DNA from 4 places in the Escherichia sp. E4742 genome. Region 3 is predicted to be linked to each of the others. Evidence: predicted binding sites of a transcription regulator. Region 3 holds the regulator's gene; each other region holds the start of a gene.
The links. Region 3 encodes PhoB, which activates phosphate uptake and scavenging genes when phosphate is short. Its sites were predicted from a motif close to CTGTCATAAAACTGNCNNAT; they were not measured.
Positions count from the first base shown of each region.

Region 1: the regulator PhoB is predicted to act here: its motif matches at 2,916-2,935, upstream of ugpB (sn-glycerol-3-phosphate ABC transporter substrate-binding protein UgpB).
Region 2: the regulator PhoB is predicted to act here: its motif matches at 1,644-1,663, upstream of pstS (phosphate ABC transporter substrate-binding protein PstS).
Region 4: the regulator PhoB is predicted to act here: its motif matches at 1,666-1,685, upstream of uvrB (excinuclease ABC subunit UvrB).

Region 1 covers NZ_CP040443.1:1,688,106-1,693,133, forward strand. Annotated here, with positions in the region: gene ugpE (sn-glycerol-3-phosphate ABC transporter permease UgpE) at 1-501, opposite strand, end outside; gene ugpA (sn-glycerol-3-phosphate ABC transporter permease UgpA) at 498-1,385, opposite strand; gene ugpB (sn-glycerol-3-phosphate ABC transporter substrate-binding protein UgpB) at 1,483-2,799, opposite strand; gene livF (high-affinity branched-chain amino acid ABC transporter ATP-binding protein LivF) at 3,207-3,920, opposite strand; gene livG (high-affinity branched-chain amino acid ABC transporter ATP-binding protein LivG) at 3,922-4,689, opposite strand; gene livM (branched chain amino acid ABC transporter permease LivM) at 4,686-5,028, opposite strand, start outside.
Region 2 covers NZ_CP040443.1:2,066,778-2,071,805, reverse strand. Annotated here, with positions in the region: gene pstC (phosphate ABC transporter permease PstC) at 1-430, opposite strand, end outside; gene pstS (phosphate ABC transporter substrate-binding protein PstS) at 517-1,557, opposite strand; gene FEM44_RS10050 (fimbrial protein) at 1,784-2,875, opposite strand; gene FEM44_RS10045 (fimbria/pilus outer membrane usher protein) at 2,866-5,028, opposite strand, start outside.
Region 3 covers NZ_CP040443.1:3,411,699-3,416,726, reverse strand. Annotated here, with positions in the region: gene brnQ (branched-chain amino acid transporter carrier protein BrnQ) at 1-495, opposite strand, end outside; gene phoR (phosphate regulon sensor histidine kinase PhoR) at 901-2,196, opposite strand; gene phoB (phosphate response regulator transcription factor PhoB) at 2,254-2,943, opposite strand; gene sbcD (exonuclease subunit SbcD) at 3,133-4,335, shown strand; gene sbcC (exonuclease subunit SbcC) at 4,332-5,028, shown strand, end outside.
Region 4 covers NZ_CP040443.1:3,820,860-3,825,887, forward strand. Annotated here, with positions in the region: gene bioC (malonyl-ACP O-methyltransferase BioC) at 1-688, shown strand, start outside; gene bioD (dethiobiotin synthase) at 681-1,361, shown strand; gene uvrB (excinuclease ABC subunit UvrB) at 1,936-3,957, shown strand; gene yvcK (uridine diphosphate-N-acetylglucosamine-binding protein YvcK) at 4,149-5,028, opposite strand, start outside.

The sequences.
Region 1 (5,028 bases), 1.7 Mb from region 3:
CATAAAGAACTGGCGGAAAAGAAACGTGGCGGTCGCCGAGGCCATCAGCGGCAGCGTTAAACCGGCGTAGCTGTCGAGCATCTTCAGGTTGGCGATGACTTCCACCGTCGGGAAGATACGCACTTCAACCGGCAACATCAGGGTGATAAAAATCATCCAGAAGAAGAGGTTACGTAGCGGAAAACGAAACCAGACAATGGCAAATGCCGAAAGCATCGAGACGGTAATTTTGCCGAGCGTAATGCTGAACGCCATCACGAAGCTGTTAAGCAACATCCGCCAGAACGGCGCGCTATTCGTGCCTACCCCGTTCACCCAGATGTTGTGGATGTTTTCCAGCAGATGCGTGCCGGGAATAAGCGTCATCGGCGCGGCGTAGACGGCTTGTTTATCCAGCGTCGCCGCGACAAACGCCACGTACAGTGGGAAGAGGATCACCGCGATCCCGAGGATCAGCATGGTATGGCTGAATATTGTCAGCCACGGACGGTTCTCAATCATTGGTAACGCACCTTGCTTTCAACATAGCGGAACTGCACCACCGTCAGCACGATGACGAGGAACATCAACACTACCGACTGCGCGGCAGACGAAGCCAGATCCAGTCCGGTAAAGCCTTCGCGGTAGATCTTATAAATCAGCGTCGTGGTAGCCTGAACGGGTCCACCGGACGTGGCGGCGTCGATCACCGGGAAGGTATCGAAGAAGGCGTACACCAGGTTCACCACCAGCAGGAAAAAACTCACTGGGGCGATAAGCGGCAGCGCAATCTTAAAGAAGCGGCGAATCGGCCCTGCGCCGTCGATGGCTGCAGCTTCGATCAACGAACGGGGAATGGATTGCAGCGCGGCATAGAAGAACAGGAAGTTGTAGCTGATTTGCTTCCACACCGAGGCAAACACCACCAGGAACATCGCCTGACCGCTGTTTTGCGCGTGGTTCCAGTCGTAGCCGAACTCGGCGAGAAAATGGGTGATCAGCCCGCGACCAGGGTTAAACAAAAATATCCACAATACGGCGGCAACGGCGGGAGCCACGGCGTAAGGCAGCAGCATTAAGGTTTGATAGAAACGGCTGCCGCGCACGATGTACTCCACCAGCGCCGCAAAGAACAGCGACACCAGCAAACCGCTGACGGTGACAAAGGTGCTGAATTTTATCGTCGTCCAGAAGGAGTCGAGATAATAGCTGTCATGGAACAGCGTGACGAAGTTATCCAGGCCGACAAACTGGCTGGAAAAACCAAACGGATCGACGCTTTGTAGCGAGTACCACAACGCCTCGCCCGCAGGCCAGATAAAAAAGATAACGGTGATGATGAGCTGCGGCGCGACCAGCAAATAAGGCAGCCAGCGCGAGCGAAACACCGGACGGGATGATGACATTACGGTTAATTCCTGAACTGTGCCGGATACGCTTCGCTTATTCTGCCTACACACGATGGCAGGTCGGATAAGCGAAGCGCACCCGACATTTCACTGGTTAAGACTTCGTCGATTTCTCAAAGCGGCGCAGCAACTGATTCCCACGCTCAACGGCGGTATCCAGCGCCTGCTGTGGCGTCTTCTTACCGGTCCACACGCTCTCCAGCTCTTCATCCACAATCACGCGGATCTGCGGCATGTTGCCCAGACGCAGCCCTTTGGTGAACGGCAACGGCGGCTTGTTCAGCATCTGACGCGTCGCGGTATCCGCCCCTGGGTTTTTCTCGTAAAAGCCCTGCTCACGCGTCAGGTCATACGCCGCTTTGGTGATTGGCAGATAACCGGTTTTCTGATGCCACTCAGCAGCGTTTTCTGGCCTGGCGAGGAAGTCGAGGAACTTCGCCACACCGGTATACGTTTCTTTATCTTTGCCCTGCATTACCCACAGGCTGGCTCCGCCGATAATGGCGTTTTGTGGCGCATCTTTCGCATCGGCGTCGTAAGGCATCATCCCTACGCCGTAGTTGAATTTGGCGTACTCGCGAATGTTGGCAAGAGAACCAGAAGAGGCAGTCGTCATTGCGCAATCACCGTTATAGAACTTCTCGGTGGATTCATCCTTACGCCCGACGTAGCTGAAATCGCCCTTCTTGTTCATCTCTTCGAGCATGGCGATGTGTTTCACCTGCTCCGGCTTGTTGAACTCAAGCACCGCGTCTGTGCCGTCAAAGCCGTTGTTTTTGCTGGCAAACGGCAGACCGTTCCAGGCGCTAAAGTTTTCCAGTTGGATCCAGCCCTGCCAGCCGCTGGCGTAGCCACACTTCATGCCGGAGGCTTTCAGTTTCGCGGCATAGTCAGCCAGATCCTGCCAGGTTTTCGGCGGCTGTTCCGGGTCTAACCCAGCTTTCTTGAAGGCGTCTTTGTTGTAATAGAGAATGGGAGTCGAGCTGTTGAACGGCTGGGAGAGTAAGTGGCCCGTTTTGCTATCGGAGTAGTAACCTGAAACCGTCGGCACAAACTGAGACTCATCGAATTGAATCCCCGCCTCTTTAAACACGTCATACACCGGTTTAATGGCTTTCGACGCCATCATGGTGGCGGTGCCAACTTCATAAACCTGCAAAATAGCCGGAGCGTTGCCGGTACGAAATGCGGCAATCCCCGCACTTAAATTCTGTTCGTAGTTGCCTTTATAGGTCGGTACAATTTTGTAATCCGGGTTTTCGGCGTTAAAACGTTGAGCCAGAGAATCAACCTCTTTACCCAGTTCCCCTTCCATAGAATGCCAGAAGGGAATAGTTGTCACTGCCTGCGCATTGCCCATTAACGCCAGTCCGAGCGCCAGTGCTGAAGCTGTATAATGTAACGGTTTCATCGTTTATCTCTCTTGTTGTACCGAATGCGCGAATTCACGCGTTTTATGCTCGCGGGGTAACATGACATGCTCGAATTACAGAAAAATAACTTTTTTGTTACATTTGTAAGATAGTAAGGTGTCAGAAAGATGACAAGGCAGTGACGGCGTGGGTGAGGGAAAATGGGAGATGGGACACGGATAAGCGGGAAAAATAGAAGGTCTGTGCCAAAATCTACAGATTGTAGATAATGTGCTCATCGTTTCATGCTGGATGCGGCGTAAACGCCTTATCTGGCCTACAAGATCGTGCAAATTTAATATATTGCAACTCACCCAGTAGGCCTGATAAGCGCAGCGCATCAGGCATTTTTACATTTACACCTGTCTCGAAGGGGTCTTTTGACTCCTTATCAATCAACGTGTTATTACCCGCCTAAATACGCACTCCTCACTGCTTCATTCGCCAGTAGTGCGTCGCCGGTATCGGAGAGCACCACATGACCGTTTTCCAGCACGTAGCCGCGATCAGCGAGCTTTAGCGCCTGGTTGGCGTTCTGCTCGACGAGGAAGATGGTCATCCCCTGCTCGCGCAGTTGCTCGATGGTGTCGAAAATTTGCTGGATGATTATTGGTGCCAGTCCGAGCGATGGCTCATCAAGCAGTAGCAAACGCGGATTGCTCATCAGCGCACGACCAATCGCCAGCATCTGCTGTTCACCACCGGACATAGTACCTGCCCGCTGAATACGGCGCTCATGCAGACGCGGGAACAGCTCATACACCCACTTTATGCGCTCCTGAAACTGGTCACGTTCGGCAAAGAAGCCGCCCATTGCCAGGTTCTCTTCCACCGTCATTCGCGAGAAGACGCGACGTCCTTCCGGGACAATCGCCACTGCTTCGCGCATGATTTTCGCCGTCTGCCAGTCGGTAATGTCTTTATCATCAAACACAATTCGCCCGCTGGTGGCGCGCGGGTCGCCGCATAACGTGCCGAGCAAGGTGGTTTTCCCTGCGCCGTTCGCGCCAATCAGCGTAACAATTTCGCCCTGATTGATATGCAGGCTCACCTCATGCAGCGCCTGGATTTTGCCGTAGTGGGCGCTGACTTTGTCAAAAGACAACATGACTTTTTCCATCTTATGCCTCACCTAAATAGGCACGGATCACGTCCGGGTTATTACGGATTTGCTCCGGCGTGCCGTTTGCTAGTGGCGTACCCTGATTGACCACGTAAATTCTGTCTGAAATCCCCATCACCAGCTTCATATCGTGTTCAATCAACAAGATAGTGGTGTTGTGATGGTTACGCAGTTCGGCAATCAGCTCATCCAGCTCTTTCGTCTCTTTCGGGTTAAGACCTGCTGCCGGTTCGTCGAGCATTAAAATCTCCGGCTGCGTCACCATGCAGCGGGCGATCTCCAGACGGCGCTGGTCACCGTAGGCCAGGTTACTCGCCTGACGGTTAGCGTGTTCCAGCAAACCAATGCGCTCAAGCCAGGTTGCAGCGCGGTCGAGCGCCTCACTCTGGGCGCGACGGAAAGAGGGCGTTTTCAACAGGCCGGAGAACAGCCCGGTTTTCAGTTGCTGATGCTGCGCCACCAGCAGGTTTTCAATCACCGTCATTTCACGGAACAGACGCACATGCTGGAAGGTGCGCACCACGCCCATGCGGGCAATTTGCTGACCGGGCAAACCTTCCAGGTGCTGATCGCGCAGTAAAATGGTGCCGCCAGTGGGTTTGTAGAATCCGGTCAGGCAATTGAAGACCGTGGTTTTTCCGGCACCGTTAGGGCCGATTAACGAGACGATCTCCTGCGGGTACAGCTCGAGATTGACGTTGTTCACCGCCAGCAGGCCGCCGAAGCGCATCATCAGGCCGTTAACAGATAATAATGGCTGATTCATGCCTGCTCTCCTTTCGTTTCGCCGTTTTTCAGCTTGAGTTGCGGGCGCGTCATGGGCAGCAAGCCCTGCGGACGCCAGATCATCATCAGCACCATCAAACCACCGAGCATTAACATGCTGTATTCATTGAAATCACGCATCAACTCGCGCGACACCACCAGCAGAACAGCCGCCAGAATCACTGCGAATTGCGAGCCCATACCGCCGAGCACCACTATCGCCAGTACAAAAGCTGATTCGGCAAAGGTGAAGGATTCCGGGCTGACAAAGCCCTGACGCGCCGCGAACAGCGTTCCGGCAAAACCGGCAAACGCGGCACTGATGGTAAAAGCGGTCAGC
Region 2 (5,028 bases), 1.3 Mb from region 3:
GGAAGTAAACGGCGAACAGCGGCGCAAAGATAAACAGGCCCCACATGCCGTAAACGATACTTGGAATGGCTGCCAGCAGCTCAATGGCGATACCCAGCGGGCGCTTCAGCCAGCCAGGCGCAAGCTCGGTCAGGAACAGGGCGATACCGAAACTCACCGGGACGGCGATCAGCAGCGCGATAAACGAAGTCACCAACGTACCGTAGATCGGTACCAGCGCCCCGTAGATATCGTTCGGTGCATCCCACTCTTTGGTCCACAGGAAAGCCAGACCAAATTTCTGAATGCTCGGCCAGGAGGAGATGATCAGAGAGACAATAATGCCACCCAACATCAATAGCACAATCAGCGCCGCCAGTTTTACCAGCACGCTGAAAATTATGTCGCCCTTTTTACCCGGTGGGTTAAAAGCAGGCTTGGTTGCAGCCATAAGTTACTCTTCAGTTAAACGCGTTTACAAAGTCATTTTGTAATGCCGGATGCGGCGTAAAACACCGTACCCGGCCTGGAGTTTTATTAGTACAGCGGCTTACCGCTACTGTCTTTAATATTGGTCTTCCACGCAGCGCGAACCTGTTCAACTACGCTATCCGGCAGGCTGGCGTAATCCAGGTCGTTCGCCTGTTTAGCCCCGGTTTTGTACGCCCAGTCGAAGAATTTCAGCACTTCTGTGCCTTGTTCTGGTTTCTTCTGATCTTTGTGGATCAGAATGAACGTGGTAGAGGTGATAGGCCACGCATCTTCGCCTTTCTGGTTAGTCAGATCCTGAGCGAATGTTTTGCTCCAGTCTGCGCCTTTTGCAGCGTTAGCGAAGTTTTCTTCGGTCGGTGCAACAGGTTTACCGTCCGCTGAAATAAGTTTGGTATAAGCGAGGTTATTTTGCTTGGCATACGCATATTCAACGTAACCAATTGCCCCCGGCAGACGCTGAACGAACGCAGCAATACCGTCGTTACCTTTACCACCCAGACCGATCGGCCATTTTACGGTAGAGCCAGTGCCGACGTTGTTTTTCCACTCTTCGTTCACTTTCGCCAGGTAACTGGTGAAGACGAAGGAAGTACCGGAGCCATCTGCGCGGCGCACTACGGCAATGTTCTGTGAAGGCAGTTTCAGCCCCGGATTCAGTTTGGCGATGGCTTCGTCATCCCACTTCTTGATTTTGCCCAGGTAGATGTCGCCGAGCGTTTTACCATCCAGCACCAGTTCGCCAGACTTCAGCCCCGGAATGTTAACCGCCAGCACCACGCCGCCAATCACGGTCGGGAACTGGAACAGACCTTCCTGAGCCAGTTTTTCGTCAGACAGCGGCGCGTCTGAAGCACCGAAATCAACGGTATTGGCGATAATCTGTTTTACGCCACCGGAAGAACCGATACCCTGGTAGTTAACTTTATTACCGGTTTCTTTCTGGTAAGTGTCAGCCCATTTGGCATACACCGGCGCAGGGAAGGTTGCACCTGCACCTGTCAGGCTTGCTTCTGCAAACACAGAGAAAGCACTCATCGATAAGGTCGCGGCGACAACAATTGCGACGGTGGTACGCATAACTTTCATAATGTCTCCTGGGAGGATTCATAAAGCATTGTTTGTTGGCTACGAGAAGCAAAATAAAACAAACAGGTGACAGTTATATGTAAGGAATATGACAGTTTTATGACAAGCGGGATTATCTTTTTACTTATTGATTTATATTGTCTTTTTTATGATGACTTAATCATCAAAAGCAGAATCATTGAGCAAATATGACAACGACTGTCATCAACAATCGTTGTCTGTGAAATTAATTTGAAAATTCAAAGGTTAGCGTAGCCGTTGCACTGAATGGCGTTGGTTGTGGTCTTGTACCTGTGGCGCTGGCAGGTGCGCTTGAAAATAAAAGATGACCTTCTTTTTCGCCAAAAGATGAAGCAGTAAAGTCAGGTTCCATAACACCGCCATGCACGTCTACTTCTTGATCGTATTTATCATACACTTTGATGGCAACATCTGGATTTGTTGTCTGAATCATTGATGTATCGGAACCTACGGCATTAGCATTCAATAAAACATTGATTTGGTTCCATGAATAGACTCCACCAGTACATTTTATATCAGCATTCATCGTGATTTTTCTGTTGCGTAGTGATGAGCCTGCTGTAGAAGAAAACTCAGAGGCAGGGATTTTCTTAAAATCAAATATAATGACCTGATCAGAGTTTATCTCACATGTTTGTGGTGCAGTTATATCACCGGATATATATACATTGACAATCGGTTGAGAATAATCAACAGGTGTATCCCGGCTAATAGTTCCAAACAATCTGGCTATCAAGGTGTCGGGGATAATTGTCTTGCCAACAAAAGGTTTTTTAACGTAAAAATAAATTTTTGAATCTGTGCCGCTTATTATATTCAATGGTTCTACACGATTACATAAATAATCTATTTCAGCACCATCACCAGCATCATTTTCTACATATTCGAATGGAGCATTGTGATATCCTTTATTAAGGACATAAAAAGAGATCCCAACATCAAGGTAGCTATTTAAGTTATAATAATTAAGACCTGAGTGAGCTCCCGCTGGAAGCAGAGCATTATTTATTTCAGCGGTATAATAAACACTTTCAAATTTCCCCACTGTTCCTGTATCACAATGACAATGCCCCATAAAGGAATCATTGTTATTGACGTCTTTTTCAAAAATTTCACCCGTGGCATTTTGAAACCCAACTATCTGATAATTTGGGAACCTTAATCTAGTGGTATGAGTACCACCATCAGCCGTACAAATACCATTCGGAGCCGCCGATACGTCGAGACATGTCAAGGCAACAATCGTTCCGATCACCCATATAACAATATATTTTATATAATATTCTTTTAATGACATATAGCATCCTGTTGAATTAATCCTGCATCACCTTCTGATTCATTTACTATATAGTCAACCGTACAGTTTTTAGCTGCACTGTCTCCCCATACTATTTTTATTTTTCCCTGCTCAGATAAACCAGAAAGATAGAGTTCACCGTTATCACCCACAATACCTACCGAACCACTGTCAACTGAAGCCATTGCACCAAAAGGGACTGGTTTGCCATTATCTTGTAAAAGAGTAAAAAATACTCTTGAGCCGATATGCGTTAAAAATTCAGCTTTTACCACTGCACCACGTGTTGGTACAATATTTACTACAGAGTTATCCAACTCGACATTTTCATTCAAAAAATAACTATTGCTAATAGCAATACGGTTTTCACTGTAGGGACTAAGTTGTGTTTTGACGGTAAACCCACGCCAGTCAGTTGCCACGCCTGTGGTATTTTCAACATCAAGACCAGACGCGCCAGGTACCTTAATAAGAGCAACGGTGTCCCCAAGTTCCTGGCTAAAAGTAATACCTTCGCTATGTGCCAATATTCCCCCCCTGGCACCATAATTTAAACGCTGTACATTACGGTCATAATTATAACTGCTATTGACTGAGCCATACGTTCCATCATAGGTCAGCGCAAGACTGCCACCTGCAGTGTCATCATCACTGGTGTATGATTGCGTCAAATTATAGGAGAGATTGTTTCTTTCCAGCATAGTGCCACTCAAGCCAACCTGATGGGAGCTATTGGAATAATCATTTTGGGTAACTGAATACGTCGCAAATGAATTATTTAGCCAACCCGATAAAGGAACAGAAAGCGACAACATATAAATTTGTTCGTTGTCATTATCCTTAGTATTATTGCTTCCATATCGACTGGAAGACATATCAGAGTAACTCCATGACATATTCCATGATATGCTATTCCAGCTGTTGCTATAACCAAATTGAATTAAACGTTCAATATTATTCGTATGCCAATATTCCTGACGACTCAATGTCAAATAAACATTTCCGTATCCTTGTTCAAAGGATTGCGTTAATGTACCTTCAACTCGACTACGTCTGTTTCCTGTTTGCCAAAAATCATCCTGATTATTATATCTCGAAGACCATTCATCCAGAGTGTAATAACCTTCTGTAGAATAACGGTAACCAACAAGACGGATGCTCGTATCGGTATCATTAAAGAATTTAGAATAAAGAAATCGGTATGATTGTCCGGTTTCATTTTCGGCATCGTCGAACTGCGCTTGTGCATGTGTTACATCAAGAGATACTGCACCAAAACGCCCTAAATCTTTACCGATACCCAGAGCAAAAGAAGAATAATCTTCAGCAAGTTGAGCACCGCTATACAGGGTAATCCCTTTTGACAAACCATGGATGACCTGTGCCTGCATTACACCCGGTTTATGGTGTTCATCATTGCGTAATTCACCAATACTAAAATCAATATCCGTTTGCCCTTCACGCTTAAGAACAGCTAAAGAAGCATAAGGCTGAGTAAAATGTTGTTCAGTACCATCTTCTTCTTTAATGGTTATATCGAGATCGCCACCGGAACTGACGGTATTGAGATCGGTTATTGCAAAAGCGCCCTGCGGGACAGCAGTCTGATAAATAATATAATTATTCTGCCGGATAATAACTGTAGCATTAGTTTTAGCAATGCCGTGCACTACAGGAGAAAAACTGTTTTGGCTTACCGGTAACATATCGTTATCCGTATATAACCGAACACCTCTAATTTGAGTACTATCAAATATATCGCTTGCAGTCCATGTATCACCTAACATAATTTGGCTACGTAATGAAGGAATATTACGCTGTAACCACGTATTAATTGAGTGGTACTCCGCATCGCCATTTGTTATGTTTAATGTACTGTAATTACGCAGTCGCCATGCACCAATGTTCAATCCATTGCGTATATTGAGGTAGTTACTATCCTCCGCACTGTAATCTGCTTTTAATGTATGACTACCTGAAAAATCATAGTTCACCATCAACGCATTAATACCTTCATCCCAGCGAGTCGGGCTAATATAATCACGTGTATTCATATCAAGGTAAATCTGCGGAATAGTGATATTAAGGCGTAATAATTGACCATCAAATAACCACGTTGAACCTGTAATGAGAGGTACGGGATTTACACAAGA
Region 3 (5,028 bases):
CGCAACAGACAGGATGACCAGCGCGATAATTTTCAGCGGCGCAAGGAAGTTGCCCACGGTATCCAGCAGCTTGCCCGGATAGAGCGAAACCAGAATAACGATAGCGAAATAGACCAGGCTGTAGATAAACAGCGGCAGTGCGGAGTCACCCGTCAGCGGCGCAATGCCCACTTCAAAGGAGACAGTTGCCGTACGCGGTGTTGCAAACAGCGGCCCTACCGCCAGGTAGCAGACCGTAGCCAGCAGCACGCCTGCGACTTTACCGATTGGTGTGCTCAGACTGTCAACGCCGCCGCCAACTTTCGCCAGCGCCACTACCGTTAATACCGGCAGACCAACGGCAGTAATGAGGAAGCCGAATGCCGCAGTCCAGACGTGTTCGCCTGCCTGCAAGCCGACCATAGGAGGGAAAATAATGTTACCTGCGCCAACGAACAACGCAAATGTCATAAAGCCCAGAGCGATGATATCGCGCGATCTTAACTGATGGGTCATAAATCATACTGCCTGTGGATGTGGTGTTGTAACGTTAAATTTTGTGCCAATCCCTGGGGATGATACAGCGGTATATTTAAACAATTTTAGCGGGAAATACTCCCAACCAGGCGCGGCGAAGAATAGTTTTTCGATTTACCGCGTGAATGCAGTCAGTATGACAGCACCTGAAGCGCAATTTAAACGCTTATAACGTTTTAAAGCAAGGAGGGATCTAAAAACCAGAGGTATATAGCGATAAGAAATCTCCAACCAGTATAAAACACTATTTCCGTGAAAAAGATATGGCTTATCATGCGAACAAAAAATCACCAGACATTGTAAAATTCAGCGCCCGTTTTTTGACTGCAAAGAAAAAAAGCCAGCATCGGCTGGCTTATGGCAACAAAAAATGACAAAGGCGGATTAATCGCTATTTTTGGCAATTAAACGTTCCGGCAGAACAAAACTGAAACGCGTACCTTTGCCCACCGTACTTTCAATATTGAGCCGGCTTTCATGATGATTTACCGCATGCTTCACGATCGCTAACCCCAACCCGCTACCGCCAGTTTGTCGGGAACGCGCTTTATCAACGCGATAAAAACGCTCGGTCAGGCGCGGAATATGCTCCGGTGCGATGCCCGGTCCATTATCTTCAACACTAAATTCGGCACCGTGCGGCACTCGCTGCCAGCGTACGGTGATATGCGTACCTTCCGGCGTATGATTCACGGCGTTATAGACCAGATTCGAAATCGCACTGCGTAACTGGTCTTCGCTGCCAGACACTTTGAGGCCGTTATCAATCTCAAAGGTAAATGTCTGTTTTTGCTGGCTCAGCGTCTGGGCTTCCCGCTCAACGACGCGCAGCATCATCGGCACATCAACCTTCTCATTCAGCAACTGCGTCGGCGCGGCTTCAATTTTCGACAAGGTCAGCAACTGCTTCACCAGCCCTTCCATCCGCTGAGTCTGCTCACGCATGGTGTGCAACGCTTTTTCGCGTACCGCTCCTTCCAGCGGTTGCTCATCCATCATCTCCAGGTAACCCTGTAACACGGTCAATGGCGTGCGTAACTCATGGCTTACGTTGGCGAAAAAGTTGCGCCGCGCCCCTTCCAGTTGATGCATTTGCGTGACATCTCGCGCCACCATCAGCAGCTGTTTATGGGTATAAGGCATGACGCGAATTTCCAGATGCCGCCCGGTGTTGAGCACCAGATTGAGTGGGCGAGAAAAATCACGCGTTTTCAGATATTGCGTAAACTCCGGATAACGCAGCAGGTTAAGGATGTTCTGCCCGTTATCTTCCGGCCAGCGCAGACCAAGAATTTGTTGCGCCAGACCGTTACACCAGAAAATACCGCCCTCTTCCGTGGTCAGCACCACCGCATCGGGTAGCGACTCCGCGCCGCTACGAAAGCGTTTGATAAGATTACCCAGCTCGCGGCGGCGTTTTTTATTACGCAGTTGCATCTGGTGTAAACCGTACAGCAGCGGTTCCCAGCTACCACGCCCCGGTGGCGGCGTCATACTGCGATCCACCCACAGCCACCACGAAAGGCGCAATAAATTCCAGAAATGCCAGATAAGCAGTCCTGTTACCGATGCCAGCAAAAACCAGGGCAGGTAACCAAAAAATGCACCCAGGATGAAAGCCGGGATGCAGCAAAGTAGCAGCTCCAGCACCAGCCTTTTCCACGACAGCCGTTCCAGCACGTAAGATACTCCAGTTATGAAATCATAAGCCTTGCTCTGCGTCCGATGAGCAAGGCGTTAAAAGCGGGTTGAAAAACGATATCCTGTACCGCGCACGGTCTGCACCATGCGGTCATGCCCACCCGGTTCCAGTGCTTTACGCAGGCGGCGAATGTGGACATCGACCGTGCGGTCTTCCACATATACGTTGGTTCCCCAGACGTGATTTAACAGTTGCTCGCGACTGTACACGCGCTCGGGATGCGTCATAAAAAAGTGCAGCAGTTTAAATTCAGTTGGCCCCATCTCCAGCGGTTCTTCGCCCGCCATCACCCGGTGAGATGTCGGGTCGAGACTTAGCCCCTGCATCTCAATCACCTCTTCCACCGCCATCGGCGATATACGGCGCATTACCGCTTTGATTCGCGCCACCAGCTCCTTCGGCGAAAACGGCTTGGTGATATAGTCATCCGCACCGGTTTCAAGGCCGCGCACGCGATCTTCTTCTTCCCCTCTGGCGGTCAACATCACAACCGGAATATCACGGGTCATCGACTCACGCTTGAGATGTTTGATGAACTGGATACCGGAGCCGCCGGGTAACATCCAGTCGAGGAGAATTAAATCCGGCCAGGGTTCATTCAGTTGATTCACAGCACTGTCATAATCTTCCGCTTCGACCGGCTGGAAGCCATTTTGCTCGAGCACGAAGCAGACCATTTCGCGAATTGGAGCTTCATCTTCTACGACCAGAATACGTCTCGCCATGATTTGCCCTGTTGTAATAAATAGATTGCGATCATTAATGCGACGTCATTATGCGTCAGATTTATGACAGATTTATGAAAAGCACGTCGCACATCCCTTCAGGTTATTGATTTCCGTGGTGCAGAAAAAAGCAAATAGCGCACCTGTTTGGGTATAATCGCGCCCATGCTTTTTCGCCAGAGAATCGTTATGCGCATCCTTCACACTTCAGACTGGCATCTCGGCCAGAACTTCTACAGTAAAAGCCGCGAAGCTGAGCATCAGGCTTTTCTTGACTGGCTGCTGGAGACAGCACAAACCCATCAGGTGGATGCGATTATTGTTGCCGGTGATGTTTTCGATACCGGTTCGCCGCCCAGTTACGCCCGTACGTTATACAACCGTTTTGTTGTCAATTTACAGCAAACGGGCTGTCATCTGGTGGTACTGGCGGGAAACCATGATTCAGTCGCCACGCTGAATGAATCGCGCGATATCATGGCGTTCCTCAATACTACCGTGGTCGCCAGCGCCGGACATGCGCCGCAAATCTTGCCTCATCGCGACGGGACGCCAGGCGCAGTGCTGTGCCCCATTCCTTTTTTACGCCCGCGTGACATTATTACCAGCCAGGCGGGGCTTAACGGTATTGAAAAACAGCAGCATTTGCTGGCAGCTATTACTGATTATTATCAACAACACTATGCCGATGCCTGCAAGCTGCGCGGCGATCAGCCTCTGCCCATCATCGCCACGGGACATTTAACGACCGTGGGTGCCAGTAAAAGTGACGCCGTGCGTGACATTTATATTGGCACGCTGGACGCGTTTCCGGCACAAAACTTTCCGCCAGCCGACTACATCGCGCTCGGGCATATTCACCGCGCGCAGATTATTGGTGGCATGGAACATGTTCGCTATTGCGGCTCCCCCATTCCACTGAGTTTTGATGAATGCGGTAAGAGTAAATATGTCCATCTGGTGACATTTTCAAACGGCAAATTAGAGAGCGTGGAAAACCTGAACGTACCGGTAACGCAACCGATGGCAGTGCTGAAAGGAGATCTGGCGTCGATTACCGAACAGCTGGAACAGTGGCGCGATGTATCACAAGAACCACCTGTCTGGCTGGATATCGAAATCACTACTGATGAGTATCTGCATGATATTCAACGCAAGATTCAGGTATTAACCGAATCACTGCCAGTCGAAGTATTGCTGGTACGCCGGAGTCGTGAACAGCGCGAGCGTGTGTTAGCCAGCCAACAGCGTGAAACCCTCAGCGAACTCAGCGTCGAAGAGGTGTTCAATCGCCGTCTGGCACTAGAAGAACTGGATGAATCGCAGCAGCAACGTCTACAGAATCTTTTCGCCACGACGTTGCAGACCCTCGCCGGAGAACACGAAGCATGAAAATTCTCAGCCTGCGCCTGAAAAACCTGAACTCATTAAAAGGCGAATGGAAGATTGATTTCACCCGCGAGCCGTTCGCCAGCAACGGGCTGTTTGCCATTACCGGCCCAACCGGTGCGGGGAAAACCACCCTGCTGGACGCCATTTGTCTGGCGCTGTATCACGAAACCCCGCGCCTCTCTAACGTTTCGCAATCACAAAATGATCTCATGACCCGCGATACCGCCGAATGTCTGGCGGAAGTGGAATTTGAAGTGAAAGGTGAAGCGTATCGCGCATTCTGGAGCCAGAATCGGGCGCGTAACCAGCCGGACGGTAATTTGCAGGTGCCACGCGTAGAGCTGGCGCGCTGCGCAGACGGCAAAATTCTCGCCGACAAAGTGAAAGATAAGCTGGAACTGACAGCGACGTTAACCGGGCTTGATTACGGGCGCTTCACCCGTTCGATGCTGCTTTCACAAGGGCAATTTGCTGCCTTCCTGAATGCAAAACCAAAAGAACGCGCGGAATTGCTCGAGGAGTTAACCGGCACCGAAATCTACGGGCAAATCTCGGCGATGGTTTTTGAACAGCATAAATCGACCCGTACTGAGCTGGAGAAACTGCAAGCGCAGGCCAGCGGCGTTGCGTTATTAGCGCCAGAACAGCTGCAATCGCTTACAGATAGTTTGCAGGTACTCACTGACGAAGAGA
Region 4 (5,028 bases), 410 kb from region 3:
CGCAGAGCTACAGCGCCAGAGTGCCGATACCTTACTGGCTATGCTCCCGCAGCGGAAATACCCCCGTGTGCTGGACGCTGGCTGTGGACCTGGCTGGATGAGCCGCCACTGGCGCGAACGTAATGCACAGGTGACGGCCTTAGACCTCTCGCCACTTATGCTTGCACAGGCACGCCAACAAGATGCCGCAGATCATTATCTGGCAGGAGATATCGAATCCCTGCCGTTAGCGACTGCGACGTTCGATCTTGCATGGAGCAATCTCGCGGTGCAGTGGTGCGGTACTTTATCCACGGCACTCCGCGAGCTGTATCGGGTGGTGCGCCCCGGAGGCATGGTCGCGTTTACCACGCTGGCGCAGGGATCGTTACCCGAACTGCATCAGGTGTGGCAGGCGGTAGACGAACGGCCTCATGCCAATCGTTTTTTACCGCCAGATGAAATCGAACAGTCGCTGAAAGGCTTGCATTATCAACAGCATATTCAGCCCGTCACACTGTGGTTTGATGATGCGCTCAGTGCCATGCGTTCGCTGAAAGGCATCGGTGCCACGCATCTTCATGAAGGGCGCGACCAGCGAATATTAACGCGTTCGCAGTTGCAGCGATTGCAACTAGCCTGGCCGCAACAACAGGGGCGATATCCTCTGACGTATCATCTTTTTTGGGGAGTGATTGCTCGTGAGTAAACGTTATTTTGTTACCGGAACGGATACCGAAGTAGGGAAAACCGTCGCCAGCTGCGCACTTTTACAAGCCGCAAAGGCTGCAGGCTACCGGACGGCAGGTTACAAACCTGTTGCCTCCGGCAGCGAAATGACAGTAGAAGGCTTACGTAATAGCGACGCACTGGCGTTGCAACGCAACAGTAGCCTGCAACTGGATTACGCCACGGTAAACCCTTACACCTTCGCAGAACCGACCTCGCCGCACATCATCAGCGCGCAAGAGGGCAGACCCATCGACCCCGTGGTTATGAGCACCGGGTTACACGCGCTGGCACAGCAGGCAAACTGGGTACTGGTAGAAGGTGCAGGAGGCTGGTTTACGCCGCTTTCTGAGTCTTTCACTTTCGCGGATTGGGTAACGCAAGAACAACTGCCAGTGATACTGGTTGTGGGCGTGAAACTCGGTTGTATTAATCACGCGATGCTGACCGCACAGGCTGTACAGCAAGCCGGACTTACCCTTGCAGGGTGGGTAGCGAACGATGTCACTCCACCGGGCAAACGTCACGCTGAATATATGGCCACGCTCAAGCGGATGATTTCCGCACCGTTGCTTGGGGAGATCCCATGGCTTGATGAACCTCCTGAAAACGCGCTAACCGGAAAGTACCTCAATCTCACCGCATTGTTGTAGCAATATATTTGGTTAAATTGCGAGCGAGATCGCGTCGTCTGCTGCCTGCAATTCAACCAATTAAATTTTAAAAGAATCGAGAAAAAATATTTACCCCCACAATATGCGGTTAGTGTGGGAATTGCCCAGGCGGCAGGGCATACGGGCTGCAGGCAGTTATCCACTATTCCTGTGGATAACCATGTGCATTAGAGTTAGAAAACGCGATGCAAGCGAGAGAATACGCGGCTTGCACGCGAATTGACGCGAAAGAAGGCTTGATGGAATATTTGTTATTTTTCAATTAATTATATAAAAGCAATGGCAGTCATGAAAGTGACATCTCTTGCCATAAATCCGTCATCAGCCATCTTGACAATTGTTAAAAAAGCCGTTGCTTTGGGGATAACCCCGCAAGCCTGGAGTTTTATCTCGTCACTGAGCAAATTATGCTCATGATTGATACCTTCGTTGACGGTGTAATAGAAATAATGTGGCGTGAAACTGTTTTTTTATCCAGTATAATTTGTTGGCATTATTAAACACGACGAGTAAAATTACATACCTGCCCGCCCACTCCTTCAGGTAGCGACTCATGAGTAAACCGTTCAAACTGAATTCCTCTTTTAAACCTTCTGGCGATCAGCCTGAGGCAATTCGACGCCTCGAAGAAGGGCTTGAAGATGGCCTGGCTCACCAGACTCTACTCGGCGTAACGGGCTCCGGGAAAACATTTACCATTGCTAACGTTATTGCCGACCTTCAGCGCCCGACGATGGTGCTGGCGCCCAACAAAACGCTGGCAGCCCAGTTGTACGGCGAGATGAAAGAGTTTTTCCCGGAAAATGCGGTGGAATACTTCGTCTCTTACTACGACTACTATCAACCGGAAGCCTATGTGCCGAGCTCGGACACCTTCATTGAAAAAGATGCCTCGGTAAACGAACATATTGAACAGATGCGGCTTTCAGCGACTAAAGCTTTGCTGGAGCGGCGCGATGTAGTGGTGGTCGCCTCTGTTTCAGCCATCTACGGTCTGGGCGATCCGGATTTATATCTTAAGATGATGCTGCATCTGACGGTTGGCATGATTATCGATCAGCGCGCGATTCTGCGTCGCCTGGCGGAACTGCAATACACCCGCAACGACCAGGCGTTCCAGCGCGGGACTTTCCGTGTTCGCGGGGAAGTGATTGATATTTTTCCGGCGGAGTCCGACGACGTTGCGCTACGTGTTGAATTGTTCGACGAAGAGGTAGAGCGGTTGTCGCTTTTCGATCCGTTAACAGGGCAGATTATCTCAACCGTCCCCCGCTTTACCATCTATCCGAAAACACACTACGTCACCCCGCGTGAGCGTATTGTGCAGGCAATGGAAGAGATCAAAGAAGAGCTGGCCGATCGGCGCAGAGTGCTGCTGGCAAATAACAAGCTGCTGGAAGAACAACGCCTGACTCAGCGTACCCAGTTTGATCTGGAGATGATGAACGAGCTGGGTTATTGCTCAGGCATTGAAAACTATTCGCGCTTTCTTTCCGGTCGTGGACCCGGTGAGCCACCGCCGACGCTGTTTGATTATCTCCCCGCCGATGGTCTGTTGGTGGTCGATGAATCCCACGTGACTATTCCGCAAATTGGCGGCATGTATCGAGGCGACCGGGCGCGTAAAGAGACGCTGGTGGAGTATGGTTTCCGCTTGCCCTCGGCGCTGGATAACCGTCCGCTGAAATTTGAAGAGTTCGAAGCATTAGCGCCGCAAACCATCTATGTTTCTGCAACACCCGGTAATTACGAGCTGGAGAAATCCGGTGGCGATGTGGTGGATCAGGTCGTGCGTCCAACAGGGCTGCTGGACCCGATTATCGAAGTGCGCCCGGTAGCGACTCAGGTTGATGATCTTCTTTCAGAAATTCGCCTGCGGGCGGCAATTAACGAACGCGTACTGGTCACGACGTTGACTAAGCGGATGGCGGAAGATCTCACCGAATATCTGGAAGAACACGGTGAACGCGTGCGTTATCTTCACTCGGATATCGACACCGTCGAGCGTATGGAAATTATCCGCGACTTGCGCTTGGGCGAGTTTGATGTGCTGGTCGGGATCAACTTACTGCGCGAAGGTCTGGATATGCCAGAAGTTTCACTGGTGGCGATCCTCGACGCTGACAAAGAAGGCTTCCTGCGTTCCGAACGTTCATTGATTCAGACCATTGGTCGCGCGGCGCGTAACGTCAACGGTAAAGCGATTCTCTACGGCGATAAGATCACCCCATCAATGGCGAAAGCGATTGGCGAAACCGAACGTCGCCGCGAGAAACAGCAGAAGTACAACGAGGAACACGGCATTACGCCGCAAGGCTTGAACAAGAAAGTGGTCGATATCCTGGCGCTGGGGCAGAACATTGCCAAAACCAAAGCGAAGGGCAGAGGAAAATCGCGCCCGATTGTTGAGCCGGATAATGTACCGATGGATATGTCGCCTAAAGCGTTGCAGCAGAAAATCCATGAACTGGAAGGGCTGATGATGCAACACGCGCAAAATCTGGAGTTCGAAGAGGCGGCGCAAATTCGTGACCAGTTGCATCAGCTGCGTGAGTTGTTTATTGCGGCTTCGTGACAGGATAACGAAGAAGAGAGATGGCAAAAGCAAAATTGCCTGATGCGTTACGCTTATCCGGCCTACATTTTCTCTGCAATATATTGAATTTGCGCGGTTTGTAGGCCGGATAAGGCGTTCACGCCGCATCCGGCATGAACAACGTGTACTTTGTTTTCAATAGGAAGCCGGAATTTTCTTTCGGCTTCACGTTAACCTAAAGCCTGTAATGCTTTTTCCAGCGCGTTATGTAACAACTGGCGGTCATGACGATAGGGAATATCGCTGGCCTCCAGTACGTCCTGAATGACTAATCTGTCGTTAACTGTAGAAACATCGACCTTCGGCCCGACAATCACCGCATCAATCACCTTTTTACCGACATACTGCTCCATAATCGCCAGCTTGTTTTCAAGCTTCAGATTCGCTGCAGGCAGGCTTAATTCTCTTCCCAAATTGCCAATATAAACCATCGGGGCTGGAGTGCGGCGTAGTGCCTGAGCCATTTCCTCAAGCAGCAGAATTGGCATCAGGCTGGTATAAAAACTGCCTGGCCCGATAATTATCAAGTCAGCCTCATTGATTGCCAGCACCGCTTCACGGGTGGCAGGTACGTTGGGGGTTAAAAGTAGTTCCTGAATCGGCGTAGTTAGCTGGTCGATGTTGACCTCGCCGTAAACTTCATGTCCCTGATCGTCAATGGCCATCAGATCAACGGGATGCTCTGACATCGGAATTAATTGCGCGTCCACTTTCAACAGATTACGAATTAAATTGATGGCTTCCAGAGGCCGCACGCTAAGGTGATCCAGCGCCTTTAACATCAAGTTTCCGAGATTATGACCGGAAAGCTCGCCATTGCCGCCAAAACGGTATTCAAACATCGCGGAGGCGACGCTCGGTTCCGTTATCAGTTGGTTGAGGCAGTTGCGCATATCGCCCCAGGCAATACCGCCTTCCGAGCGACGAATACGTCCCGTCGAGCCACCGTTATCCGTGGTGGTGACGATACCCGTTAAGCGAGAGCCTAAAGACGAAAGTGATGAGAGAACGCGTCCCAGTCCATGCCCCCCGCCGAGAGCAACGACACGA